2 linked regions of the Paraglaciecola sp. L3A3 genome follow. The protein of the gene in region 1 interacts with the protein of each later gene in a pairwise test. Links are inferred from orthologs where the notes say so. Each region holds a gene or a part of one and is shown in the gene's direction. Other genes may lie near its edges.

What was found.
Region 2: the proteins of ftsH (region 1) and hflK interact in binary tests that used the Escherichia coli proteins (3 or more experiments, as listed by UniProt). The link is inferred for Paraglaciecola sp. L3A3 from one-to-one orthologs.

The regions. Positions count from the first base shown.
Region 1 is NZ_CP047023.1:2,039,348-2,056,048, forward strand. What follows is about bases 11,597-14,487. They hold ftsH (ATP-dependent zinc metalloprotease FtsH), read left to right. Parts: upstream 11,597-12,008; coding sequence 12,009-13,967; downstream 13,968-14,487. Other genes in these bases: rlmE (23S rRNA (uridine(2552)-2'-O)-methyltransferase RlmE), read left to right, coding at 11,597-11,925; folP (dihydropteroate synthase), read left to right, coding at 14,050-14,487. Also shown: mrdA (penicillin-binding protein 2), read right to left, coding at 1-1,818; 23S rRNA (pseudouridine(1915)-N(3))-methyltransferase RlmH, read right to left, coding at 1,821-2,291; rsfS (ribosome silencing factor), read right to left, coding at 2,313-2,630; nadD (nicotinate-nucleotide adenylyltransferase), read right to left, coding at 2,677-3,351; holA (DNA polymerase III subunit delta), read right to left, coding at 3,361-4,398; LPS assembly lipoprotein LptE, read right to left, coding at 4,398-4,949; leuS (leucine--tRNA ligase), read right to left, coding at 4,936-7,536; GQR87_RS08545 (Lon protease family protein), read left to right, coding at 7,818-10,205; GQR87_RS08550 (peptidylprolyl isomerase), read left to right, coding at 10,338-10,829; ribosome assembly RNA-binding protein YhbY, read right to left, coding at 10,904-11,200; more of rlmE, read left to right, coding at 11,296-11,596; more of folP, read left to right, coding at 14,488-14,880; glmM (phosphoglucosamine mutase), read left to right, coding at 14,880-16,220; tpiA (triose-phosphate isomerase), read left to right, coding at 16,320-16,701. UniProt on the Escherichia coli protein: Acts as a processive, ATP-dependent zinc metallopeptidase for both cytoplasmic and membrane proteins. Plays a role in the quality control of integral membrane proteins.
Region 2 is NZ_CP047023.1:414,494-427,693, forward strand. Bases 1,746-4,676 are described here. They hold hflK (FtsH protease activity modulator HflK), read left to right. Parts: upstream 1,746-2,600; coding sequence 2,601-3,752; downstream 3,753-4,676. Other genes in these bases: hflX (ribosome rescue GTPase HflX), read left to right, coding at 1,746-2,517; hflC (protease modulator HflC), read left to right, coding at 3,756-4,637. Also shown: tRNA (adenosine(37)-N6)-dimethylallyltransferase MiaA, read left to right, coding at 1-883; RNA chaperone Hfq, read left to right, coding at 962-1,207; more of hflX, read left to right, coding at 1,231-1,745; GQR87_RS01790 (bifunctional diguanylate cyclase/phosphodiesterase), read right to left, coding at 4,757-6,925; GQR87_RS01795 (Rab family GTPase), read right to left, coding at 6,933-7,424; GQR87_RS01800 (OmpA family protein), read right to left, coding at 7,479-9,248; GQR87_RS01805 (hypothetical protein), read right to left, coding at 9,257-9,799; GQR87_RS01810 (TonB-dependent siderophore receptor), read right to left, coding at 9,999-12,083; GQR87_RS01815 (MipA/OmpV family protein), read left to right, coding at 12,379-13,200.

The DNA.
Region 1 (16,701 bases):
TTTTCGTGCTATAGGGGCTGCTTCAGCTCCACCATGCCCGGCATTTTCTAAAACTATTGATATAGTCATTTGAGGTTTGTCGTAGGGGGCATATCCCACATACATAGCATTGTCATGATTTTCTTTTGATAATTTTGATGCATCATACTTTTCATCTTGAGCTATGGTCACTAATTGTGCGGTCCCCGTTTTTCCTGCAGATATATAATGAGCACCAACAAATGCTTTACGAGCAGAGCCTTTTCTGTTGACTGTGCCATACATAGCGTCCAACACTACATCCCAATTATATTCATTTTTTATATCAATGGGGCGACGTTCTTTTATCGGTTGTTGGATGATTTTTTTGTCTACCATTTTGCCTCTGATCACTTGTGGAATGATACGTTTCCCTTTGTTTACTAAAGTAGAAAGGGCTTGGACTTGCTGGACTGGGGTAACCGTCCAATAACTCTGTCCTATGCCTAGGTTTATGGTATCGCCATGATACCAAGCCCGATTATATTGAGCACGAACAGAACCTCGATTGGGCATAAATCCATCGGCTTCTTCATGCAAATCTATACCTGTATAATCACCAAAACCAAATTTATACATGCCTTCGCTGATGCGGTCTATGCCTAATTTATAAGCCATATCATAAAAGAAAATATCACAAGACACTTCAATGGCTCTAGTTACATCAACCCAGCCGTGACCCCATATATTATGGTCTCGCCAGGTTCGAGTGACATTTTTCAAATTAAATTTTCCATTATCGTAGATACGGGATTCAGGAGTAATTACTTTTTCTTCTAATCCGACTAGAGCTAATAGTGGTTTCACCGTGGATGCTGGCGGGTATTGTCCTTGTGTCGCCCTATTAAATAAAGGACGAGAAGATACTAGGAGCTTTTTGTAATTTTTGCTGCTGATACCATGTACAAATAAATTGGGATCATAACTTGGGCTACTATAAAGGGCCAAAATTCCGCCATCATTGGGATCCATTGCGACAACTGTACCGCGCTTTCCGGCAAATTGTTTTTCAGCTTCTAGCTGTAACTCAACATCAATGTTTAGCACTATGTCTTGTCCTGGAGTAGGCGGGCTAAAATTTAGAGTACGGATGATTCTACCTTGGCTGTTTACTTCTACTTCTTGATAACCAACCGAGCCATGTAGCAGTTCTTCATGATATTTCTCTATACCGCGTTTTCCTATGTCATAGGTGGCGGCATAGTTTGCTTCAAAGCCTGCTTCAGTTAATTTTTGTAAATCTTTTTTATCAATTTTTGCCACATACCCTAATACATGAGTCAAAGCTGCTTTATAGGGATAATAACGAGCTAATCGAGCTTCTACTGATACACCTGGAAATTTATGCTGGTTGGCAGAAAATAATGCGACTTCTTGTTGGTTTAATCTATTGAGTAAAGTAACAGGTTTAAAACGGCGGATACGTTTTCGGTCTTTGTGAAAATCTTCTATATCGTCTGCATCTAGGGATAATAACTTTTGCAGCTCTTTTAGAGTTTTTTCAAGATCAGTAATTTCTTCAGGCACGACTTGTAGGCTGAAGACTGGTCGGTTTTCAGCCAATAAAACGCCGTTTCTGTCATAAATCAATCCACGGTTGGGCGCCACAGGTAATACTTTTATTCTATTTCCATTAGAGCGGGTTTGGTAGTCTTCGTACTTAGTGACTTGTAAATAATATAAATTACTTAACACCATAGCGATCATGAAAAACACACTTAATAAACCGATAACAGCACGTCGAGCAAACAAATTTGCTTCGGCAGTATGATCTTTTATCAGTATTCTAGGTGATGGCAAAACTATTCTCTGTGGTAGGGGTGATTATTATTTATTGACCATGCCCGATAAAGGCTTTCTGCCACTATGACACGCACCAAAGGGTGCGGAAGGGTTAGACTAGACAAAGACCATTTTTGTTCAGAATATTTTATACAATCAGGAGCAAGACCTTCTGGCCCGCCAATTAACAGGCTTACGTCACGGCCATCCATTTGCCAAGATTCCATGGTTTTAGCTAATTTAGGTGTATCCCAAGGCGCACCTGTTACCTCTAAGGTGACAATTCTATTACCTTTAGGAATGGCAGCTAGGGTTAATTCACCTTCTTTTTGTAGGATACGTTTGATGTCTGCATTTTTACCGCGTTTACCGGCAGGGATTTCTGTCAAGTATAGTGGCATGTCATTGGGGAAACGCCGACAATATTCATTAAACCCCTGCTCAACCCAAGCAGGCATCTTGATGCCAACGGCAATGATTTGAATTTTCACTATGACAATAAACGAACTGAGTTAACCCCAGAGTTTTTCCAGTTGATAAAAATCTCTAGCTTCATCTTGCATGACATGTACCACTACATCGCCAAGGTCAACTAATACCCAATCACCATCTTCTTTGCCTTCAATGCTAAGTGGGGCTGTATCAGACTTTTTAGCTTCTACGACTAAATTTTCAGCAATTGAAACAACGTGACGTTTTGAATTTCCAGAGCAAATAATAAGAGTGTCGGTGACAGATGATTTTCCTGATACGTCTAACTCAATGATATCTCGACCTTTTAGGTCTTCGATTTTTTCTACTGCGAAGGCTTTTAGTTGTTGGTGGTCCAAGGATTTTCCTTATGGGTAACATTTATGGGGATAATTATAGATTAGTTTAACAGAGATCGTTACTTGGCTGGTAGAGCTTATGCTGATGAATATAAGTTAAAATACTCGAAGGGATCAATTCTTCAACACTTTTACCTGCTTCTAACTGTTTTCTTAGTAAAGTTGACGACATAGTCAGGGGTTGTGTATTAGCTAAAAATATATGCCCAGCAAGATTATTGTGTAAATCCACTGGATTATTAGTTTGCCTTTGTTGCAACAGGTCTTGCAAAGCTTGATCTTGTGGCATGTTTTCGGAACTACAGGTTGTAGTTTCTTGCCTAGTACAGACGACAAAATGACAAAGTGACAAAATTTGTTGCCATTTATGCCATGTGAGTAAAGTTTGTAACGAATCGCTACCAATAAAAAAACATAAGGGGCGAGTTGGAAATTCAGCCCGTAATTCGCTTAATGTCTCCACACTATAGGTTGCTACACCTCTATTAATATCTCGGGCATCGGGATATAAAATTGGGTGTTCATCACATATCAATTCAATCATTTTTAATCTGTGCTCAGATGACACACAAGCGGCACTTTTATGGCTAGGTATATAACAAGGGATCATCGCAATTTTATTGATTTCAGTAATATTTGCGGCTTCTAAAACGGGATAAATATGGCCCTTGTGAATAGGATCAAAGGTTCCGCCAAATATTCCTAATGGAGCATTGAGCATGTATATTCCTTAATCTGAAAGTGCGTAGTCTAGGGGAATGTTATCCAAAGAATAGGGAATAAAAAGCAGGCATAGATGGCATAATTCTACATAGGGTCGAGGAATAACTGATTGTTTGATGGCAGTGTCAAATTCGGTAAGTTTGGTTTGTATTTTTTGCAGGCTCTCAAGAGATAAACGAGCTAAAGCCGATTGATAAAAACCTTGGCGACTTTTCCATATTCTATGCTGATTCCAATTAATGCTCTTACCTTGATGTCGATCAAATAATAACGCTTCTAAGGTTTGCCATTCTCGGGTTAATGCCCATAAAATGATATTAGGTTCGACTCCTTCACTTTCTAAACGATATAACATTTTTACTGCTTTTTGCCCATCGCCAGATAAAAGCACGTCTATTAAATGGAAAACAGTAAACCGCGATTGATCAACAACCGCTTGTTCTACCTGCTCTAAAGTGGGATTTCCGTTTGGGTATAAAAGTACCAGTTTTTGTATTTCTTGTTTGGCTGCGAGTAAGTTCCCTTCACAATAATCTACTAACAATTGTGCTATTTGGGGAGAACTTTGCATTCCTGCATGTTGCATCTGCTGGATTAACCATTGATGTAAAATATTGCCTTCTAATGGATAGCAGGGGATGTAAATGGCATTTTTATCAACCGCTTTAAACCATTTAGTATTTTGTACATCTTTACCTATTTTTCCACCGTGTATAACAATTAATACATCAGCGTTTACTTGTTGGGCGATGGCTGTTAAGACTTTACTGCCTTCAGCACCAGGTTTGCCTGTTGGTAGTTCCAGTTCGATAATTTGCTTATTGGAAAACAAAGACATAGTTTGACTGGCTTCAATTAAACTATCCCAGCTAAATTGATTATCTACGACTAATGATTGACGTTCGTCAAACCCTTGTTTACTAGCTGTTTTTCTAATCAGTTCTAAACATTCGAGTTTTTGTTGAGGCTCATCGCCAAACACTAGATAAAAAGGTTTCAGCGGTGAGTCGTCTTGTAAACTAAAACGATTAGGATAGACCTGCATTAGTAACCTTTAGTTTGTTGCCAAGTATTATATGAACTGGTTATTTGGCGAATAATCCTGTTGGCAGCTTGTTGGCGCATTTCTCCTAAGACTAAATCGAGTTCGCGAGACTTTGCTAACACAGCATCAGGATCATCTTGATATTCTCTTGTCACATCAAATTCAATAGGGATAGCCTCTTCACCGGGAAACTGAATATAATAATTAATCCCGTAGACTAATTCATATTCAGCCACTTGTCCGGTTGAAAATAAAGAAAGTAATCGTCTGTCTAAATTATCTGATTGAAGAAAAACTCCAACGTCAATTTTTTGCTCTAGATTGTTATTTGCTGTATTTGTTATCACCTCAATGTCAAAACCCTTGAGTTGTTTTTTTAAGGTGCGCTGCAGCGGTGCATTTTTGACACTGGATGATATTTGTAAGGTTTTGATCCCAGAAGGCAAACTATAATCACCTCGCAGTTTAAAGCCACAGCTTGTTATCAGCGTACTGATAACAAGCATGGCTAATAGCTTACTTAGAGCATTAAACACCTTAATTGGCCACAATATTTAATAGTTTTCCTGGCACGTAAATGACTTTACGTATGGTTTTACCATCAATGTGTTGCTGAACATTATTTTCACTTAATCCTAATGCTTCTACTTGTTCTTTAGACGCATCGGCAGCAACCGTAATTTTAGCTCTTACTTTGCCATTAACTTGCACTATTATAAGCTTTTCATCTTCAATCAGAGCATCCGCTTCAGCCACTGGCCAAGGGGCCGTTTCAACTTCGCTTTCATGACCTAAGTCTTTCCACATTACATGACATATATGTGGTGCTATAGGTGCAAGTAATAATACGATTGTGTTGATACCTTCACGTAAAACCGCTAAGTCTTGGACAGATTCTTGAGGGGCTTTTTGTAAATTATTCAACAATTCCATTGTAGCGGCTATTGCCGTGTTAAACGTTTGTCGACGACCAATATCGTCACTGACTTTTTCGATAGTTTTGTGGATCAAACGACGTAATGTTTTTTGTGGGCCAGACAAACTTAATTTATCTATCGCAACTGCCTCACCGGCTTCTATATGCTCTTGCACCAAAGTCCATAAACGTTTTACAAACCTATGGGCGCCTTCAACACCTGAATCAATCCATTCAAGTGTTTGTTCTGGTGGCGCGGCAAACATAGTGAAAACACGTATAGTATCTGCACCGTATATATCGATAACTTTTTGAGGATCAATACCGTTGTTTTTGGATTTAGACATCTTAGTCATGCCAGCATGTATTACTTCTTTGCCATCGGCTGCTAATACGGATTTTAGGATGCGTCCTTTATCGTCTTTTTCACTCTCTACATCGGCTGGTGAATACCAAGTTTGTTTGCCCATTTCGTCTTCACGATAAAATGAATCAGCTAACACCATACCTTGGCACAATAAACGTTTATAAGGCTCATCTGATTGAACTAAACCTTCATCACGTAATAATTTATGGAAAAAACGAGAATACAATAAATGTAAAATAGCATGTTCTATTCCCCCAACATATTGGTCAACGGGCAACCAATAGTTGGCTTGTTCTGGATCTAACATGGCTTGGTCATTTTGTGCACTACAATAACGAGCGTAGTACCAAGATGACTCCATAAAGGTGTCAAAAGTATCGGTTTCTCTCAGCGCAGGTTGACCATTAAATTCAGTTTTTGCCCATTCAGGGTCGGCTTTAATAGGTGAAATAACCCCATTCATTTCTACATCTTCAGGTAGTTCTACAGGAAGCTGATCGCTAGGTACTGGAACAGATTCTCCATTTTCTAAATTTAGCATGGGGATAGGGGTGCCCCAATAACGTTGGCGTGAAACACCCCAATCGCGTAGTCGATAGTTGACCTTCTTTTTACCTTTATTTAAAGACGCAAGCTTGCCAGCAATAGCATCAAATGCTGCTGTAAATGATAAACCATCGTATTCGCCAGAATTAACCAATAAGCCTTTTTCGGTAAAAGCAGCTTGGCTTAAATCGACTTCTACAGATTGATCTTCAGCCTTAATAACTTGTTTTATCTCTAAACCATATTTAGTGGCAAATTCCCAGTCACGTTGATCGTGTCCTGGTACCGACATAACGGCACCTGAGCCGTATCCCATAAGTACAAAATTAGCGACCCAAACTGGTACTTTGTCACCGGTTAAAGGATGAATAGCATAATAGCCAGTGGCACAACCTTTCTTTTCCATTGTGGCAAGTTCAGCTTCAGCTACTTTAGTGTTTTTACATTCTTCAACAAAGTCTGCTAATTCATTATTCGTTTTAGCTGCTTCTAAAGCGATAGGGTGTTGTGCTGCAACCGCAACATAAGTCACACCTAACAATGTATCAGGACGGGTTGTGTAAACGTCAAAGTCATTTTGTCCGGCAACGGTTTGCTCTAAATCAAAGGTGATTTCCACGCCTTCAGAACGACCTATCCAGTTTTTCTGCATGGCACGAACTTGTTCTGGCCATTCTTCAAGTTGTTCTAAGTCACTGACCAGCTCTTCTGCATAATCGGTGATTTTAATAAACCACTGAGGAATTTCTTTTTGTTCTACTAGTGCACCAGAACGCCAGCCACGTCCGTCAATGACTTGTTCGTTGGCTAAGACTGTGTGATCCACTGGATCCCAGTTTACAGTGGCGTTTTTCTTATAAACCAAGCCTTTTTCGTACAAACGAGTGAAAAACCATTGTTCCCAGCGGTAGTAGTCTTTTTTACAAGTGGCTATTTCACGATCCCAGTCGTAACCAAAACCCAAAGATTTTAGCTGGGTTTTCATGTAGTCAATATTGGAGTATGTCCAATTGGCTGGAGCTGTGTTGTTGTTGATGGCTGCATTTTCAGCAGGTAGCCCAAAAGCATCCCAACCCATAGGCTGTAACACGTTTTTACCTAACATACGTTGATAGCGGCTTATCACGTCACCGATTGTATAATTACGTACGTGACCCATATGCAGTCGCCCACTTGGGTAGGGAAACATAGACAAACAATAAAATTTTTCTTTATCTTCTTGTTCTGTTGCCTTAAAGGTTTGTTGTGTTTCCCAATAGGCTTGAACCTCTTTTTCGATTTCTTGAGGTTGGTACAGTTTTTCGGCCATTAAAAAATATTTCCGTGACTAGAGCAATTTAGATCGTTCGACCTATAGACAATGCGATAAGAATTAGCTGGTTAGAATACCTTAGGCCATGACTTTCAAACAATAGGCAAAGTGGTATTTGTGAACTATATTCAAAAGTTTTTGTTTATTAGCAATGTTTTATCAATATATTGCTGGAAAATTAAGCGATCGGTCAGCAGGAATAACGATCTGTTTGACAGTATCCTGTTTACGGGTTTCACTATTTGTAGAACCTTTCTAAATGCAGTGATTCATTTTCTATGCAAAGTAACTATATATTACATCTTCAGCAATTATCAGCTAAACCAAGTAGGAGGTTGATTAATCAAGCGTTGAAAGACGATTCTGCACTAGATTCGACTTTTATCGGCCAAGATCGTGCTCGCGATGCGTTGTCTTTTGGATTAGGTATTAAATCAAAAGGTTATAACCTTTATGTTATGGGTGAACAAGCCACGGGGCGTTTTACTTTAGTCCGTGAATTTATTGATAAATATGTCAATAAAACTGTTACCCCTGATGATTGGTGTTATATCAATAACTTTGATGATGAGCGGGAGCCTTACTCTCTTAAGTTATTGGCAGGTGAAAGTAAAAAATTATGTAAAGACTTAGGCCATTTAATTGATGAATTGTTAGATACCTTTCCTGCAGCCTTTGATAACCCAGGCTATCAACGGAAAAAAGCGGCAATAACCCGAGAGTTTGAACAAAAATATGATCAAGCAATCGAAAGTGTTGAAGCCCAAGCTCAGCGTAGTAATGTGGCATTATATGAAGATGCCGGCACTATTTCTTTTTCACCTATAGTGGATGGTAAAACCATCAATGACACTGAGTTTGCCTTATTTCCGGAAGAACAGCGGCAAACTTATTACGTATTAATTGATGAATTAGAAGATGTATTAAGTGAAGCGCTTATTGAATTACCCAAATGGAAACGGGCGACAGCTGAAAAGTTACGGCAATTAAAAAAGGATACTGCTGAGCAGGGAATACGCCCATTACTGAAAGATTTAGAACATGAATATTCTGCTGATTTAGCGATTCTAAAATTTTTACGACAGCTAAAACCTCATCTTGTAGAAACCGTGGTAGAGGTGTTAGCGGATGAGAAAAAAGACAATAAAGAAGATGAATACGACAAACGTTCTATTTTAGAAGAACAATATTTACCGAATATTTTAGTTTCTCACGATGTAAACAGTGGCTCTCCAGTTGTTTATGAAGCCAATCCTACTCATCAAAATTTATTTGGCCGAGTGGAATACACCAATATTCAAGGTTCGGTTTTTACTAATTACAGAATGATCCGCCCTGGCGCTATTCATAAAGCAAATGGTGGATATCTATTGCTTGATATGGATAAAGTGATTGAACAGCCTTATGTATGGGAAACGTTAAAGTTAGTCCTAAAATTCGGTTATCTTAAAATGGATTTACCGCAACATGATGTGGGCATGGTTAATTCAATCACATTAAATCCCCAGCAAATTCCCATCGATGTAAAAGTGGTGTTGTTAGGATCTCGAGATTTGTATTATACATTACAAGATTATGATGATGAGTTTTATGAGTTGTTCCGAGTATTAGTGGATTTTGATCACGAAATACCCCTCGACAAAAAGACCTTGTTTGATTTTGTCGGCAGAGTCAGAAGTCAAGTGAAAAACTTTGGCTTGGATGGTATATCCGCAAAAGCTATGTACCGTTTAGTGGAATACAGTTTGCGTCTAGCTGAGCATCAACAGCGTCTATCAGCAAGATTTTCTGATGTACTGGAATTATTACATGAGGCTGAATATTTTTGTAAAGAACAAAATGTTTTAGAGTTAGATGTGGGTCATATTGAGAGTGCATTGCAAGCAAAAACCCATAGAACTGGTCGTGTCAGCGAAGCTGTATTAGACGATATAAAACAAGGACAAATCTTAATTGCCACAGATGGCGTCGATATAGGTAAAGTAAATGGTTTAACTGTATTGGAAGTAGGGGATTGTATGTTTGGTACCCCAGCGCGTATAACATCTACCGTTTATGCCGGTTCCAACGGCGTAATTGATATCGAAAGAGAAGTAGAATTGGGGCAATCAATTCACTCTAAAGGTGTCATGTTATTAACCGGATATTTAGGATATAAGTACGCCCAATTATTTCCTTTAACCTTATCTGCAAATATTGCTATTGAACAATCTTATGGACATATCGATGGAGATAGTGCGTCGTTAGCCGAACTTATCGCACTTATTTCTGCACTGACAAAAATACCTGCCAGACAAGATTTAGCCATTACCGGTTCAATAAACCAATATGGGCAAGTGCAGTCTGTAGGTGGCGTAAACGAAAAAATAGAAGGTTTTTTTAAACTCTGTGAACATAGAGGCTTAACCGGTACCCAAGGGGTAATTATCCCTAAGTCAAATCAAGTCAACCTGATGTTAGACAAGGATGTTATCGCGGCAGTTAAAGCGGGGAAATTTAATATTTGTGTGGTGGAAACAGTCGATCAAGCCTTAGAGATATTAATGGGCAAAGATGTAGGTCTGATGAATAGTAAAGGCCGATATCCTAAAAACTCAATTAATTATATGGCGGTTTCTAGTTTATTGAATATTGCTAATATTGTGAATGGCGCAGATGATGAGTAGTTTATATTACTTGTGAAAATAGCCACGTTGTTGAAATAGATGTTTTGTTAAAATATAAGTGATTTTTTTCTTCAACAGGCTTTATTTATTCTGCTAATATCCGCCACAATTTTTTATTATTAGGCAATAGTTATGCAAATTACAAAAGGCACTGTAGTGCAGTTTCACTATAAAATTCAAGACTTAGAAGGTAACGAGTTAGAAAGTAACTTTGGTGAAGAGGCAGTCGCTTATCTTCATGGTTTCAATAATATGATGCCTGGCATCGAAAAATCTTTGGAATCTATGAGTAAAGGTGATGAAGTGGAAGTAGAACTTGAAGCCGCAGAAACCTATGGTGAAATCCAAGCTGATAGTGAACAAAGAGTATCTGTTAAACATTTAACCGGCTTATCAGGTGCAAAAACATGGAAAGCGGGTATGACTGCAGTAGTCAACACGGAACAAGGCCAAAGAGAAGTCACTATCATCAAAGTGGGTAAATTTATGGCTACTATTGATATCAATCATCCTTTAGCGGGTAAAACGCTGAAATTTGATTTGAAAGTTGCAGATGTGAGAGCAGCAACTGATGAAGAAGTTGAGCATGGGCATGCTCATGGTGCGGGTGGACATCACCACTAATATGACTAGATAAATTAGCAGTATCTTTATTATTAAAAATAACGATACTGCTGAATTTATATTACGAAAATCAATTAATGTTTCGGTAATTCAATTTTTTTCTGGTCACTTTGTTTATAAATCACCAAAATATGACCAATACTTTGAATTTTTATTGCTTTTGTTTCTCTAATAATGGCATCCATTATTAGTGACTTTTCTTCTTTATCATCAGTAGGAACTTTCACTTTAATTAATTCATGATGATTAATGGCTAAGTCGATTTCCGCTAAAACGCCTTCAGTTAGGCCGTTTCCGCCTAATTGGACTATAGGTTTTAAAGAGTGAGCTAAACCCTTTAAATGTTGCTTTTGTTTGTTTGATAAGGTCATTGTGTAATTATTCTTACAATTTATTTGATTAAATACGGTTGAAAACAGGTATTCTAACGCCATCTCACAGTTATTCCTAATTTCAATGTTGTTCAATGAGTAAGAATAAACAATCAGTTAGTAGCCAGAGATGGTTAAAAGAACATTTTGATGACAAGTTTGTGCAATTAGCGCAAAAGAAAGGTTATCGTTCACGTGCGGTTTTTAAACTTGAAGAAATTCAAAATAAAGATCAATTAATTAAACCTGCCATGACTGTAGTTGATTTGGGGGCGGCGCCTGGCGGTTGGTCTCAATATTCAGCAGGTGTTGTGGGTGATGATGGAACTGTGATCGCTTGTGATATTTTACCTATGGATCCCTTAGCAGGGGTGGCCTTTTTGCAAGGTGACTTTCGCGAGGAGTCTGTACTTAACGAGCTGTTAAATAAAATTAATGGTAAGAATGTCGATATTGTAATGTCAGATATGGCCCCTAACTTTAGTGGTAATGATGCTGTTGATCAGGCTAAATCTATGTATTTAGTAGAATTAGCCTTAGATATGTGTCATCAAGTATTAAAGAAAAATGGCAGTTTTGTGGTGAAGGTATTTATGGGCGAAGGTTTTGATTCGTTTTTTAAAGATGTACAAAAAGCGTTCAGAGTGGTTAAAACACGTAAACCTGAATCATCACGAGCCCGATCTAGAGAAGTTTATCTGGTAGCGACGGGATATAAATTATAGTAGTCTGGCTTCTTCGAACAAAGAAGCGCAAGACGCCAATCAAAGAGTCATTTGACTCGTAGTAATAATAGAGGTTTAACAACTTGAGCGACATGGCAAAAAATTTAATCTTATGGCTGGTCATCGCTGTCGTATTGATGTCGGTTTTCCAAAACTTTTCTGGCTCTGAACCAAATAGAGTCGCCACAGACTACACTCGTTTTTTGAAAGATGTTGATAATGGCGTAGTTAGCCAAGCAACAATTGATAGAGACACTGGTGAAATTGTCGGCACTAAACGCAACGGTGAACAGTTCACAACTGTTGTACCTTATCTTGATATGAAGTTAATGGATCAACTTATCGAAAATAATGTGGCTGTGTTTGGTAAACAACCAGAAGAGTCTTCATTATTAACGTCTATCTTTATTTCCTGGTTCCCAATGTTATTACTGATTGGGGTCTGGATCTTTTTCATGCGTCAAATGCAAGGTGGTGGCGGTAAAGGTGCTATGTCATTCGGCAAAAGTAAAGCGCGTTTATTAGGTGAAGATCAAATTAAAACGACCTTTGCTGATGTAGCAGGGTGTGACGAAGCAAAAGAAGATGTTTCAGAATTAGTCGACTTTTTACGTGACCCAAGTAAGTTTCAGAAATTAGGCGGCAAAATTCCTAAAGGTGTGTTGATGGTTGGTCCTCCGGGAACAGGTAAAACATTACTTGCTAAGGCGATTGCCGGTGAAGCAAAAGTACCTTTCTTTAGTATTTCAGGTTCAGATTTTGTTGAAATGTTTGTTGGTGTTGGTGCCTCTCGTGTACGTGATATGTTTGACCAAGCTAAAAAATCAGCTCCTTGTATTATTTTTATTGATGAAATTGATGCAGTAGGCCGTAAACGTGGTGCAGGTCATGGTGGTGGCCATGATGAGCGTGAACAAACCTTAAACCAAATGTTGGTTGAAATGGATGGTTTTGAAGGACACGAAGGCATTATTGTTATTGCTGCGACTAACCGTCCAGATGTACTTGACCCTGCATTATTACGTCCTGGACGTTTCGATCGCCAAGTCATGGTAGGTTTACCAGATATCCGTGGTCGTGAACAAATTTTAAAAGTGCATATGCGTAAAGTGCCATTAGGGGACAATGTTGAAGCACATGTTATTGCTCGTGGTACACCTGGTTTCTCTGGTGCAGATCTAGCAAACTTAGTTAACGAAGCTGCATTGTTTGCTGCCCGCACAGATAAACGTGTGGTGAGTATGGATGAATTCGATAAAGCGAAAGATAAAATCATGATGGGCTCTGAACGCAAGACTATGGTCATGTCGGAAGAAGAAAAAACCAATACTGCTTATCATGAAGCTGGACATGCAATTGTTGGCCGTTTAGTACCTAAACATGATCCAGTTTATAAAGTGTCTATTATTCCTCGTGGTCGAGCATTAGGTGTGACTATGTATTTACCTGAACAAGATAAATACAGTTCATCTCGAGAAGAATTAGAATCTCGTATTGCCACTTTATTTGGTGGGCGTATAGCAGAAGAAATTACTTTGGGTGCAGCCGGTGTAACCACTGGTGCGTCGAATGACATTGAACGTGCTACCGATATTGCTCGCAAAATGGTAACCCAATGGGGGCTTTCTGAGAAAATGGGTCCCATCAATTATAAAGATGACGAAAACGAAATGTTTATGGGAGCGGCTCCATCACATATGTCAGCCGAAACTTCTCGTGATATTGATGCTGAAGTCAGGTTATTAATTGACAGAAATTACACACTAGCTGAAAAATTATTGAAAGAAAATATGGATGTTTTAGAGGCGATGAAAGACGCCTTGATGAAATATGAAACCATAGATGCTAAACAAATTGATGATTTGATGGCACGTAAAGAAGTTCGTCTTCCAGCTGAATGGGTCAGAGATGGTAAGACTGATGATTCTGATAAACCATCTGGTGGCGCAAAAGCTGCTGATGACGCTGATAAAACTGAAGAAAAGAAAGCCGATAAACCTACTACTCCAGATGTAGGAAAACCTGGCGACGCAACGAGTTAGTTTTAGAACAAATGATAAAAACGCTTTGTTGGCAATCTAACAAAGCGTTTTTTTATTTGAAAGCTTAAAATATTGAGCATGTATGCAATTTAAAAACAAATTCATAGACCTGTCAGTGCCCAAGATAATGGGCATCTTAAATGTCACTCCTGATTCTTTTTCTGATGGAGGACACTTTAAAAATTTTGACCAAGCTATGTATCACACTGAGTCTATGTTAACAGAAGGGGCTGCTTTTATTGATGTAGGCGGGGAGTCTACTCGACCAGGGGCTGTTGATGTTGATCTTCAGCAAGAATTAGATCGAGTATTACCCATAATTGCAGCCATTACTGAACGCTTTGATACTGTTGTTTCAATTGATACCAGTAAAGCACAAGTGATGACCGCCGCTGTAGCGGCTGGTGCGGCTTTAATTAATGATGTGAGAGCGTTACAAGAAAAGGGCGCATTACAAGCTGCGGCAGAGGCTAATGTACCAGTCTGTTTGATGCATATGCAGGGGCAACCCCGTGTTATGCAGGAAAACCCTGAGTATGAAAATGTGACTGATGAAGTTATCAATTTTTTGCAGCAAAGAATGATTGAGTGCGAAAAAGCGGGAATGACTAAAGATCAATTGATTATTGATCCTGGTTTTGGATTTGGTAAAAGTTTGCAGCATAATTATCAATTGCTTGCGAACTTAGATAAATTGTCAAGTTTAGCTGTGCCTATTTTGTCTGGTACTTCAAGAAAGTCAATGATAGGAAATTTACTGGGTCGTAATATTGATGAGCGGCTAGCTGGCAGCATAGTGACTGCTAGCCTTGCCACATTGAGTGGGGCAAAAATATTACGGGTACATGATGTCAAAGAAACAGTGGATGCAGTTAAAATAACAACATTAGTTAAGGATTACAGGAAACTATAATGAGTGATAGAAAATACTTCGGTACAGACGGTATTCGTGGCAAAGTCGGCGAAGACAAAATCAATCCTGAATTTGTAATGAAACTAGGTTGGGCCGCTGGAAAAGTTTTAGCGGGAACTGGCACCAATAAAGTCCTTATTGGTAAAGATACCCGTATATCTGGCTATATGTTGGAATCAGCATTAGAAGCGGGGTTATCTGCTGCGGGTATTAATATTGGCTTATTAGGGCCTATGCCGACTCCAGCTATTGCTTATTTGACTAAAACTTTCCGTTCAGAAGCGGGCATAGTGATCAGTGCTTCTCATAATCCTTATTATGATAACGGTATCAAATTCTTTTCAGCTGATGGTATGAAACTTGACGATGATATTGAAATTGCCATTGAAAGTCAGATGGATCGTCCTATGGAATGTGTGGCTTCAGACAAACTAGGTAAAGCCACACGAATTGCTGATGCGGCCGGTCGTTATATCGAATTTTGTAAAGGTAACTTCCCCTCAGATTTATCCCTCAAAGGTTTAAAAATAGTGGTAGATTGTGCCCATGGAGCCACATATCACATAGCACCAAACGTATTGAGTGAATTAGGTGCACAAGTGATTGAAATTGGTACCGAACCTGATGGTTTGAATATCAATCGTAATGTCGGGGCCACATCGATGAAAGCTATCAAACATAGTGTTCTGAAAAATAATGCTGATCTAGGGTTTGCCTTGGATGGTGATGGTGACCGGATTATGTTGGTGGATCACAAAGGAAATGTGATTGATGGCGATCAGATTGTCTACATCATCGCTAGGGACGCGTTAAAATCTGGTATGTTAAAAGGTGGTGTGGTTGGTACTGTGATGAGCAACCTTGGTTTAGAGGTCGCCTTAGGGACCTTAGGCGTGCCGTTTGCTCGCAGCAAGGTGGGTGACCGCTACGTGATGGAATTACTTAAACAAAAAGATTGGTCGATTGGCGGCGAAGGCTCAGGCCATGTATTGAATTTGGCCGCTGCTTCTACTGGTGATGGCATTGTGGCCGGATTACAAGTTTTGGCGGCCATGCTGCATGCGGAAATGACTTTATACGAATTAAGCCAAGGTATGGTTAAATATCCGCAGACATTAATCAATGTCAGATTTACCAATGGCAAACAACCTCTTGAAGATAAACAGGTGAAACAATCTGTGATTGACGCCGAAACGGCATTAGGTAATAAAGGCCGAGTTTTGTTGCGAAAAAGTGGAACTGAGCCACTTATTCGAGTGATGGTTGAGGCCAATGATGCACAAGATTCAAGTACTTGGGCTGAATATATTGCCGATGCTGTTCGTAAAGTGAACGAATAGACAAAAGGCGAAGCATATTTGGCGAGTATTACTTGTATAATTTCATTGGGTTAGTTAATATCTCGCGCGCTTTTTTATTGATGCTAAGAGGAATATCTTTTGCAGACAAACATTCGTAGGTCTTTAGTGGTTGGTAATTGGAAGATGAACGGTGATAAATCGTTGATTGGTAAAATGCAATCATGCTTGAGTCAAGTGGACTTAGGGAATATGGATTGGGCTATTTGTCCTCCGGCTCCTTATTTAGGTTTATTTGATAGTTCAGTTAGGCTGGGTGTACAGAATGTCAGTCAATTTGACTCAGGGGCTCACACTGGTGAAACATCCGTTTCAATGGTTAAAGAACTCGGTTGCCAATATGTTATTGTTGGTCATTCTGAAAGACGTGAAGACAACTTTGAATCAAATGAAATTGTTGCGTTAAAAGTACAAAAAATATTAGATGCTGGATTAACACCTATTTTATGTATTGGTGAGCCAG
Region 2 (13,200 bases), 1.6 Mb from region 1 along the record:
GGGTAAAACTGAATTAGCCATCCAGTTGTGTGAAAGGTTTCCCTGCGAAATTATTAGTGTAGATTCTGCATTGATCTACAAAGGCATGGATATTGGCACGGCCAAACCGAGTGACGCTGAATTAAAAAGAGCCCCTCACAGGTTAATCGATATTTTAGATCCTGCAGAAAGTTATTCTGTAGCTGAATTTAGACGTGATGCTTTGCAGGCAATGCAAGAAATCACAGCACGGGGAAATATTCCATTATTAGTGGGTGGCACTATGATGTACTACAAATCTTTACTTGATGGTTTGTCCCCCTTGCCTGAATCGGATGCTGCTATACGCCAAGTCATTGAGCAACAAGCCGGCGAACTTGGTTGGCACGAATTACATAGGCAATTGGCCGAAGTGGATCCTATATCAGCAGAACGTATTCATCCTAATGATCCACAAAGGTTAACCAGAGCATTGGAAGTTTACCGTTTAACGGCTCGATCTATGACTGAGTTGATGGCGACTAAATCAGCGCCGATACCCTACGAAATAAAACAGTTTAGCATTGCCCCACAAGATCGAGCTGTGCTGCATGACAGAATTGCTCAACGATTTCAGTTGATGATTGATGCAGGTTTTCAACTTGAGGTTGAAAAATTAAAACAGCGCCCCGATTTACATTTAAACTTACCTTCTATGCGTTGTGTAGGTTACCGTCAAATGTGGCAGTACTTAGATAATGAATACGATTTTATTGAAATGCGTAATAAGTCGCTTGCTGCTACTCGACAGTTGGCTAAAAGACAATTAACATGGCTACGTAGTTGGGAAAATATTTACACTCTAGACACGTTTTGTAACGACAATTTGTCAAAAGTAATACAACTAAGCGGAATTCGACTATAGTCGAGTCTATACAGCTAAATGTTTTACTGTATAATCGAATTTGCAGTAAATTTCATAATAAAAAGAAAAGGATAGATCATGGCTAAAGGGCAATCCCTACAAGACCCGTTCCTAAATGCATTGCGGAAAGAGCGTATTCCCGTATCCATTTATCTAGTTAATGGAATCAAGCTACAGGGTCAAGTTGAATCATTTGATCAATTTGTTATTTTACTCAAAAATACTGTAAGCCAAATGGTTTATAAACATGCAATATCTACAGTAGTACCTTCTCGCGCAATCCCAATGCCTAGTACAGGTCAAGCTGATTCAGACGAAGGTTAATTTGATAGGTATAGGAGAACGGCTTGTTTGACCGTTATGAAGCAGGTGAGCAAGCTGTTTTAGTACATGTAGAATTTGCCGATGAAAATAGCAAAGAAGATTTATTAGAACTACAGTTATTGGTGTCTTCTGCTGGTGTAAATGCAATTGATGTTGTGACTGGATCCCGTCAAGCGCCTCATCCTCGTTATTTTGTTGGTAGTGGTAAAGCTGAAGAAATTGCTAATGCAGTGCGAACTCTGCAAGCAGACGTGGTTATATTTAACCATAGTTTATCCCCTTCTCAAGAACGTAATCTAGAACAATTATGTCAATGTCGAGTACTTGATCGTACTGGGCTTATTTTGGATATTTTTTCCCAGCGCGCCCGTACTCACGAAGGTAAGTTACAAGTCGAACTAGCACAACTTCGGCATATCAGTACGCGGTTAATTCGAGGCTGGACTCACCTAGATAAACAAAAAGGTGGCATAGGGTTACGTGGCCCAGGTGAAAGTCAACTTGAAACTGACCGACGATTATTAAGGGCAAGGGTTAAGTCAATTCAAGGTCGTTTAGTAAAAGTTCAGAAACAGCGTGAGCAAGGTCGTCGAGCAAGAATTCGTGCAGAAATTCCAACGGTTTCATTAGTTGGATATACTAACGCAGGCAAGTCGACATTATTTAACGAAATGACTAATGCAGCTGTTTATGCGGCTGACCAGCTGTTTGCAACCTTAGATCCAACACTTAGAAAAATTCAGTTACAAGATGTGGGTTCAGCAATTCTTGCTGATACGGTTGGTTTTATTCGACATCTCCCCCATGATCTAATTGCAGCTTTTAAAGCAACCTTGCAAGAAACGCAGCAAGCTAACTTGTTATTGCATGTGGTTGACTATTCTGATGACCAATTTAGAGAGAATATTGATCAAGTAAATGATGTTTTAGAAGAAATTGAAGCTGATGATATTCAGCAATTGGTGGTATGCAATAAAATCGATAGAATGGAAGGTGTCGAAGCAAAAATAGATAGAAATGAAGAAGGTGTACCAATAAGAGTTTGGTTGTCGGCACAGCAAGGGGTCGGTATCGATTTATTGCTGATTGCGATAACTGAGTGTCTTTCTGAAAATATGGTACAACATAGTCTATCTATTCCCCCCAATAAAGGTAATTTAAGAGGGGTATTTTTTGAGATGAATTGTATTGCTTCAGAAAGTTATTCTGAACAAGGAAATTGGCTGGTGGATGTACGCATGGAAGAAAGCGACTGGCTTAGATTAATTAAAAGAGTCGATGAAAATTTAGAGTCTTATATAGTCAAATAATAAATTTATTAGTTTGTTAAAAATAACAGGCTAACAATTACAACATTTATAAACTTATTGAATTAACTAGTTGGAGAGTAATCATGGCTTGGAATGAGCCCGGTGGGAACAATAACGACCCTTGGAAAAATAAGGGCGGCAAAAATCAAGGACCGCCAGATTTAGACGAGGTGTTTAAAAACTTGATGAATAAATTTGGCAAGTTCGGTGGTGGCGATGGTAATTCATCTGGGGGTAAAGGCCTAGGTGGGATCGGTGCAATTGTTATTATCGGAATTTTAGTGGCAGCTTGGGCTGTGAGTGGTTTTTATACTATTCGTGAAGCCGAGCGTGGTGTGGTGTTGCGTTTTGGTGAGTTTAGTCACTTTGTTGAACCTGGACTTCGTTGGAAGCCTAGTCTTATCGACACAGTCAGACCCGTTGACGTGCAAACTGTACGTTCTATGCCATCTTCTGGCTCTATGTTGACGGAAGACGAAAACGTAGTGCGTGTTGAAATGGAAGTTCAATACCGTATCACAGAACCGTATAAATATAGCTTTGCAGTCACGAGTCCTGAAGAAAGTCTAAGTCAGGCTTTTGATAGCGCTATCCGTTATGTAGTAGGTCATTCAAAAATGGATGATGTATTAACTAGCGGCCGTGAGACTGCCAGACAAAGTGTACGTGATGAATTAACCAGTATCATAGAGTCCTATGATATGGGGATTTCTATTGTTGATATGAACTTCAAGGATGCTCGTCCACCTGAAGAAGTGAAAGAAGCATTCGATGATGCCATTGCTGCTCAAGAAGATGAGCAAAGATTCATTAATGAAGCTGAAGCTTATTCTCGTGAAATAGAACCTAGAGCTAGGGGGCAAGTTAACCGTATGGCCCAAGAAGCACAAGCTTATAAAGAGCGCGTGACTTTGGAAGCGCAAGGTGAAATTGCTCGTTTTGAAGAGTTACTCCCTCAATATACAGCTGCACCAGATGTGACCCGTAGCCGGATCTATTTGGAAACGTTAGAAGAAGTTTACTCTAATACAAGCAAAATTTTGGTGGATACTGAAGGTACCAGCAACATGATGTATTTACCTTTAGATAAAATATTAGAAAGACAATCTGGACCTACTATTCCAGCCAATATTCGTAGCACATTAGAAGGGTTACGTAATCAGGATCCCGATCCTCAACCTGTATCAAGTAATTCTAGAAGCTCTCGCAGTTCTAGTATTCGGACTGGGAGATAAACAATGAAGAATTTTTTAGCTCTTATTATTGTGGCTTTAGGCCTACTTACCTTTGGTTCTTTGTTTGTTGTCGAAGAGGGTAATAAAGCCATTGTTATCCAATTTGGTAAAGTACAAAGAGATAGTAGTACTGATGAAACAACGGTTTTTGAACCTGGGTTACATTTTAAATTACCGTTTTTTGATCGTGTGGTAAAACTGGATGCACGTATTCAAACTCTAGATGAAGTGCCTGATCGTTTTGTGACTTCTGAGAAAAAAGATTTAATTGTCGATTTATACGTTAAATGGAAAATTAAAGATTTTGCAAAATACTATCTAGCCACCGGTGGCATTAAAAGTAGTGCTGAAGTCTTACTACAACAGAAAGTAAACAACGGATTACGTTCTGAGTTTGGTACACGTACCATTCAACAAATTGTATCTGGTGAACGTTCTGAATTAATGGATGAGGCAATGGAACAAGCTTCTTCTAGTTCAGATGAGTTAGGTATTGAAATTGTAGATGTGCGAGTTAAACAAATTAACTTACCACCTGAAGTACGTAATTTTATATTCCAACGTATGCGTACTGAGCGTGAAGCTGTGGCCAGAGAACATCGTTCTGAAGGTCAAGAAAAAGCTGAGTTTATCAAAGCTGACATCGACGCTAAAGTCACAGTTATGTTAGCTGATGCAGAACGTAACCTACGTAAACTTAAAGGTGAAGGTGAGGCGCAAGCAGCTCAAATTTATGCTGAAACCTATACAAAAGATCCTGAATTTTATAGCTTTTTACGTAGTATGGACGCTTACAAGAAGAGTTTTAATTCTAAACAAGATGTAATAGTTGTTGAGCCTGATAGTGACTTCTTTCGATACATGAAAGGTCAAAAAGGTAAATAACTTTTAGTTACCAATATAATAAAAAAGCGCCGAATGGCGCTTTTTTTATAATTACAGATTGGTAATACTTGTTTTGTAAACTGCGGGTTAGTCAGCGCCCGTAAATTTGTCTGGTCCCATTATTCGTTGATAACGTTATCCATAGAGTCTAAAAAATTGCAAAACCCTTCGAAAGGCAGAGGTTTACTAAATAAATAGCCTTGACCTATGTTGCATTGGTTTGCGATTAAAAAGTCTTTTTGTATCTGGGTTTCAATTCCTTCGGCAATAACACCTAATTTTAAGCTTTTGGCCATAGATATCACTGCCAAAATAATTGCTCCCTCACAGTCTCGACTTTGGTTATTTCCCGTTAAGGCCATAATAAATGAACGGTCAATCTTGATGTGATCTATAGGTAATTTTTGCAAGTATGATAATGAACTATAACCTGTGCCAAAATCATCAATCGACACACTCACACCAAGAGTACGTAATTCACTTAATAAATAATGTATCTTGTCATAATTATCGATTAACACCCCTTCAGTTAACTCTAGCTCTAATAATTTGGGAGATATGTTTTCTTTATTTAAGGTGTATTTAATAAATTCTAATAATTTTTGTTCTGTAACTTGGCGTGGAGATAAATTAACTGTTAGTTTTATTTCAATATTTTTCTGTTTAAGAACAGATAATATTCTACAAGCCTCTGCTATTACCCACTTGCCAATAGGGATGATTAAGCCAGTTTGTTCGGCTAAAGGAATAAATAGATCTGGAGGGACAAGTTCACCGTTTGATAGTCGCCATCTAATTAGGGCTTCTGCTTTTACTATTTTATTAGCGGAGATATCAATTATGGGCTGAAGGAATAATTCAAACTCATCATTTTCAATAGCATTTCTTAATGAATCTTCCATTTCAATACGTTTTAAAGAGGCTTCTACTAATTCTTTCGAGTAAAACTCTAAACCACTTTTGGTATTTTTCTTTGCAGTATATACAGCTAAATCTGCATATTTCATCAGCTCTTCAGCATTGTTTGAATCTTTCGGATAAGCCCCTGCGCCAACGTTTAATCCTACTTCACATTTTATATTTGAATCAAAGTAAAAGGGCAATGAACAAGTACTAATTAAATCATCGACGAATCGACAACATTGGATTTGGTCTTCAGCAGAAAATTGACTATGTTGGTGGTCGAGTTCCATTATTATGGCAAATTCAGTTCCGCCTATTCTGGCGACAACATCATCTACATGAGAGACAGATAACAAACGTTTTGATAACTCTTTAATCAAACGATCGCCAATTAGGTGCCCATATAATTCGTTTATGCGTTTAAAGTGTTTGATATCGATATAGAGTAAATAAAAGGATCTATTTCGTTTTATCTTTTTTTCTAATTGCAGCCAAAAATATTGGCGGTTTGGCAAATCAGTTAGAACATCAAAATGAGTCAGTTTCTCATTTTGTTTCAACAGAAACTTAATTTGTGTGACATCACTGACACTTAATAACCAATATTGAATCGCTTGGTTGGCATCTTTAATTGGGTGTATCGCGACTTTTAACCACTTACCTTGTTCTGGTGGATTGAGCCAACACAATTCTCCTGTCCATGGGCTATAAGTATTAAATACCCTTTCATATTCAGGGTATTGTTTTTTAAATAAGCTTAAAATAAGTCTATCAACAGGTAGTTGGATTTCTATGTGGGAGTCATTAAAGAGTGAACTTAATGCAGGGTTTCCCGCCACTAATTGTAATCTAGCGTCTAAAATTGCTACCCCTAAATCTGTTTGTTCTAGGGCTTGCAATATCGGCTGTTGGATAGTTTTGGATTGATTAGTCTTAGCAAGCATAGCATTTAATTTTGTATGTAAATGATCATGCTTTTCGGTTATTTGGTCGTTAGATATTAATAATTCTCTAGCGAGCTGTAAGGTGTGTTGTTTTTGTTCGAATTTGCTTTTGAGCCTATGAATCACTAAGTAATATTTGTGCTGATTGACTATCGCATTGGCTTCTAATCTTAGTAATTGGTCTGGGATTTGTTCAGACCATATGCCTGATTCGATACTACCATTTTTTGAGGTTGCCCAAAGCTCTGCTGCATCGATTAAGAAATATTCTAGATAATGAGAGTTTTGCGAAAAAGTGAATATCTTTTTATTGTGCGTTTCGGGCAACAACTGATTTAGCCATTTTCCTTGATTATACAACACTTCAAATTCACTTTCTGAGACTCGCTCAAGTATGACGCAATCAAGTAAATCTAATTCGTGAAACAATGAAATGTCCATATCAAGGTTACTCCGTTAAAATATTCGCTATATAAGAAAACATCTCTTCAACACCTTCTCCAGTTTTTGCACTGGTATCAAAAGATTTAGAGTATGAATGTTTGATATCGCTTAATTCTGATTCAGTCCAGTGCCATGTAGTAGGTAGATCTTTTTTATTTAGAGCAAGTATTGCTGGAATATCTGACACTTCTTTGACCATTCTATATATTTCAATGCCCTCAACTAATGATTGAGAGCGAGTGCAGTCTGCGACTATGATGAATGCAGATGCTCCTCTTATATATTTAGGTTGAAACCCGCAGTATCTATCAATACCCTCTATATCCCAAATCATTAACTGCACTGATTCTTTATCCGTTTGTACCACTTTTTTATCAATTTTTACCCCAATAGAGGTAAGGTACTTTTCAGAAAAAATACCTTCTACAAATTGTTTAATCAGGCTCGTTTTCCCTACTCCCGAAGCCCCGAGTATACAAATTTTCTTCTGGATCATAAGGTTCTCAACAGATACGTTTTTATCATAATTATTATTTTAAATGTTTGTTGGTTAATGACTTGCATTAAAATATACCACATTAAATAGCACTTTTCGGGCGCCTTCGTCAGTTGTTTTTAAATCAATCACTCCTAAACCTATTGCATTAAGCCTATTGGCGTCGATACCTAGCTCTTGGAGTTTCAATTTTACATTGTCAGCCCGTTTCTGACTGAGAATATTATTATAACTTTCTGTCCCGACGGTATCGCTTGCTCCCATAATGACTAAACCGAGTGATAGCTTTTGTTGATCGGCAACTTGGATTAAGTTATTAAATTGTTCTTTAACTTGTATCAGCGTATTTATCCCCGCAGCTGATATTTCACTTTTTCCTTTTTCGAAAGAGATTGAGACATTGTCAATTTTAGCTATGTTTAAATCTAATATGGCGCGAATAATAGTGGGATCATCAGCGGCACTACTTTTGTTGCTATTTATTGTGATACCGTCTAGCCATTTGGCTTTAAAATTTAAGCCTAGAATTGAAGACAATTCATCTTGTAGTAGTAATTTTTCTAAACCACTGAGTTGTCCACTAAAAGTTGGCTGGTCGTTAGACCAATCAACTTCTACATTGGCAAAAGCCCTCAAGCTTTTCTGTACTTTATTTTTTATTAGCTGAGCATCTAAAGATAAATAAGCACGTTCTGTGAAATTAATATGTTCTAGAGGGATGTTATGTGAATTTAGCCATTTTGTTATGTCAATAGCTGATGGGTCTCTTAATGCTTTAAGGTTTATTTCTTTTAACCCTGTCAATTCTAACTCAGTAACTAATATGCCCGGCTCTAGATCTATTTGTTGTATCTGTTCTACAAGGTTGCTAGATTGCCAACGTATTGTGGCTAAATACCCTGCTGCAAGTAATATTAATCCGACTACAATCCAAGCTAACCAGGGCTTTTTTTTAGCTTGCTTTGAATCGGTTTTCAATTCTGCAATTAAACAATCTCTTAACTGGTTTTCACTATTTTCAAATGCAAATGCATCACCATTAAAATCAGTTAATTCTTTATCATAAAGTTTGTGAATTTCTTCTAAAGTAATTTGTAATTGATTCGCTACATTTTGTGGCATATTACCTGTTACTGCGGCGACCACAACAGCCTTAGGGCCCTGTTTCAGTAATAAAGTAAAGTCATCGGTACGTACTACATCTAGTTGTTGTTCACTTGAATCAGCATTAGGCTTAAAGGAATCTGAAACAAAATCATTGATGGCGGTCAACATGGAAGAGACCATATCGGCATCAGCACCTGTGTCTATTCCCAATGAAACAGAATTAAGCAATAGACCTGTTTCTCTATGAATTAAAAATACTTGTTCTACTCGAAAAGAAAACGTTTGGCTCGCGACATATTGAGAAAAACTCACATTTGCTTGCCACGCTTTAAAACGCCATGTTAACCCTTTGATGGTTAGGCTGTTTTCAATTAAGGCATTAGTTTTTTCAAGTAATTCTGTAATGAAAGCAGTGACAGATTTTCTGACTAAACTCCCCACAAGAGGGTATAAGTAGCCGACAAATTGCTCACTATGATTGGCTACAGATGTTTCAACTGATTTTTCGACTAGGGGTAATAATACTTTGTTAACTGAACCATCTTGTTTTTCTCGATCGTGTAATGCTTCTGAAAAAACTTCCCGTACCACTTCTCTGGCATTTTCTTTGAGCGCTTGTTTAACTACATGGCCATCTTCGCCTAACACTATTTGGCGAATTTTATCCATCTGCTCAGTGTCAGGTATTTGTGGTTGAGCCTCTTGCGAATTTGTCATCGGAGGTTTTACAAGTCTTCACCAGTTTCTAAATCACTGGCAACAGCGGCAAGTAATTTAGCAAGGGTTTTACGATCTGTTTTAGATGAGTTTAAGTCAGTGGAAACTTGATTGAGTTTTGCCAAAGTTTGATTAAGTTGCTCGGTAAAAGTGTTGCTCAGATTTTTTATTTCTTTGTCTAAGCGTTCGTGTATTTCATCATTTTCTTGTTTACTATTGGCTTCTGCCATTTCTAGAGCTGAAGCTATACGGTCTGCATAGGCATTGATTTCACTGGCTTTTTGCTCTTGGCCTTGGTCTGCAATCGCTAATTTATCTTCTAAATGATTAAAACCATCTTCCATTTTGGTTTGTAAAGTTTGCATATTTTTTTCTAGCAACTGTTCCATTTTTCTGAAGTTTTGTTGTGTTTGTTGTTCTAAGGAATCAATACGCTTTTCGATATTATCTTGTGCGGCACCGAATACAATTTGGCGTAAACTATCTAATTCAGACGGTTGTTGTGTTGCTTCTACATTCTTTGTATTTTCCACATCTTTTTTATCGGACATGACGCCATCCTCTGCTGCTAGCTTAATTTATTTAATATCGATTGGTGCTACTGTAAATAATTGTAATTACAAGTAAATACCTTGTGTATACATAATGCACAGGTTTGACGTTAAATAAAACAGCTTTTAGATTAATAGCCCAAAAAAAACACCACTTTTAAGTGGTGTTAAAGTTGACAGTGGCATGTTTACTTATATTTTAGAATGTGGCTTCAAAGCCTATCGATGGAAATATCCCCATTCCCTCTTCACTTGCTACGGTGAAGTTGTCAGGTGTTTCTGTGCCATCAGGTTTGTAGTAATAACCTGAAACATTGCTATTGGCCAAAGCGTTAATAACGGCAAAGGTCAAGGCTGCGGGTTTGCCCATTATCTGATAGCTATATTTTGCTTGCAGATCTAACCTACTGTATGTGGGAAGGGTTTCTGAGTTCAGCTCGCCGTAGATAGCTAGATAGTTATTAGGATAATCTGGATTGGAACGTAAGCCAACAATAGGTGTGTATTTGGCACCACTTCTGGCTGTGAAACGAAAGCCAAATTCCCATCTTTCGGTAAGGTGATAGTTAAATACGCTATTCATTATCCAGGGTGTATCTAAATAATATTCGCTGGTGATATGAGTTAGTTCATCTGTTCTTTCACTTTCAGACCAGCTAATAGATAACCAGCCATTCCAGTTGTCTGATAGGTTTTTTTCTAATAACCATTCCAACCCCTTTGCGGTCCCGGATAGGTCATTGGTGTAACGTTTTTCTTCAGTATCGTATTGTAAATCAATGGCTAATGGGAGTTGAGATAATGCTTTATGGTAAAGCTCAGTCGTTGTATGCCAATTGTTGGCAAGTTGCCATTTTAAACCTGCAGAATAATGCTTGGCCTCAGGTGGTTTAATATCAGGGTTGCCAATGAGCTTGAGTGCAGTATTTATATCAGGAAATCGACTATATGATCCCGCTTTGACAAAAACAGTCATTTTGGGACTAATTTGCCAGTTTAGTTGTGTCCTAGGATGAGTAAAATGTGTTTTAGTATAATCGTCGTATTCTGCTCTTAAGCCTAACTCTAAACTTAAGTCCGGATGCATTTGCCAAATATCAGTGATATATAGCCCGTATAGGTTTGCCGTAATATTATCTGCACCTAGGGTACGTTGCCCCTTTTGTTCGTTACAATTATTAGTATGGTCTGTGCAAAAGTAAGGGATCATGTCAAAGGAGTAATTAAAATCGTTGCTTTGTAAATCGAATCCGAGGCTTATAGTTTGCTGACTAAAGCGTCTTGTTTGCCCCAAAAAACGTAAGTTAAACTGATCATTTTCAGTTTTTTGGTATTGCTCGTCACCGTAACTATCTTTGTTTTCAGACAATACATGATTCACGCCTAAGCTAATAATGTCATATTGGTTGGCAAACCATTCCCATTGTATGCCTTGACTATCAAATTTGCTGTTGACTCTGTAATCGCCAATCACGTCTGGATCAAGTTTGCCTGACTCTGACAAGTCTGAAATATTGATGCCGGCACCATCACTTGCACCATTAATATTGAAGGTAAGTTTATGATTATTGCCAATTAACCATTGGTATTTACCTTGATAGTCATCGCTTACAGGCGCATCAAATATGGTTAAACCAACGTCCTCATCTTCTCCCTCTTTCCCTTCTTTTAGAAACAAATGGATCAAACTACGGCGATATGAAAAATAAAAGGCTTGATTATCGAGAGTCTCGCCCTCAACCAAAAGACCGACTTTGAGTAAACTCGCATCTAGTTTTACTTCTATCGGTTGGGCCTTAGGGTCTCTTAATTGCACATCAAAAATGCCTCCCGTGGCATTACCATATTGACTAGAGAATGCGGCAGCTTGTAAGTTGAAATCACGTAACAAGTTTTTGTTAAAAATGCTGTCGCCGAATAGATGAAATATATAGTCAGTTGGCATGTTGTCTATATAAAAAGCGTTATCATCGGGAGAGGAACCACGAATAGCAGGCTCACCACCTGCATCACCGCCTGCGTAGACTACACCTGGTAAACTAAAAACCGACGCTATGGGATCACCATCAATTCCCGCGACGGCTAATAGTTTTTCAGTTTCTAACGAAGGTAAACTTTGTGCTTGGTTTCTTTGCCCTACAATTTCAAATTTTTCAACTTCGACTTTTTCACCCTCTATTCCCCCAACTTCAGTTATATTTATCTGTCCTGCTAATACAGTATTGATAAGTAAACTACTAGGTATAAATATACCGATCATCAGATAACTGGGCTTGATATACATAATGGCTTCCTTGATGTTAAACCTATTGTTTGCTGTTTGAATTGCTGTACATATTAAGTAGAAGTTTCTACAAGATCTGTTGTATAAGTGTGAGTAAGTGTTATTGCCATCTATGCAATGAGTTTTATTAATTAGGGTTAGCTGTCATGTCGTTAAGGTAGGTGATGCCAATAGGGATGGGGCTGATAATTTGATCAATAACTTACAATTTTTGAACATTTTAGTTGGCGCTTAGATTATTTATTAAACGCCTGCTTTGTTACTATTACAAATATCGAAATTTAGTGATAAAAATATGCAAACGAGATGTTTATTTAAATTGTTGCTCGCCAGCTTTTGCTTCTGCAGTGCAGGGGTATTTGCACAAAGTAATAATCAGCCAACGGCTAACGTCCATTCTGATAACCCTGAAGGAAAATTTAGTTGGAGCTTAACCATAGCGACTGACATAGTTTTGACAGAGTCGATGTTTATTGGTGCAGAGCAAGATCAAGATTTGGATTTTGTTAATATTTCTATTTTGTTGGATCTATATTATAAGGGTTTTTTTATTCAAACGAATAAGCATAGATTTGGTGGGTATGCGAATGGTGCTGAAGTTGGTTATGAATTAGAGGTGAATGATCAATACGAAATCGACTTAATCAATAAAATGTATTTACCCGGATTTTCGTCTTCTTATGTTGGCACAATTGATACCCGAGATATCCCAGAATTAGAGGGAATTAAAGATCGTGAGTTTATCTCGAGTCAAGGGATCCGATATATGCGCTATTTATCAAACTCAGTATATTGGATAGATTTAGCGGCAAATATATTCGGCGATGAACACAGTGGCTGGGTGGTAGATGGCTTTTACAGTTACATTTTGCAGAAACGGAATTGGGATATAAATTTAGGCGTAGGGGCTAGTTTTTATTCAAGCAATATGAATAATTACTATTTTTCTATTAAGCCAGAAGAAGCGACTCAGATCAGAACCGAGTATAAACCAGGGGCAGGCTATCGTTTACAAATAGAGGCCTTTGTTCAGCGGCCAATAAATGAAGATTGGTTATTCAATGGAGGACTGACGATTAGTCATTATTCTAAGAGTATTGCTGATAGTCCTATAGTG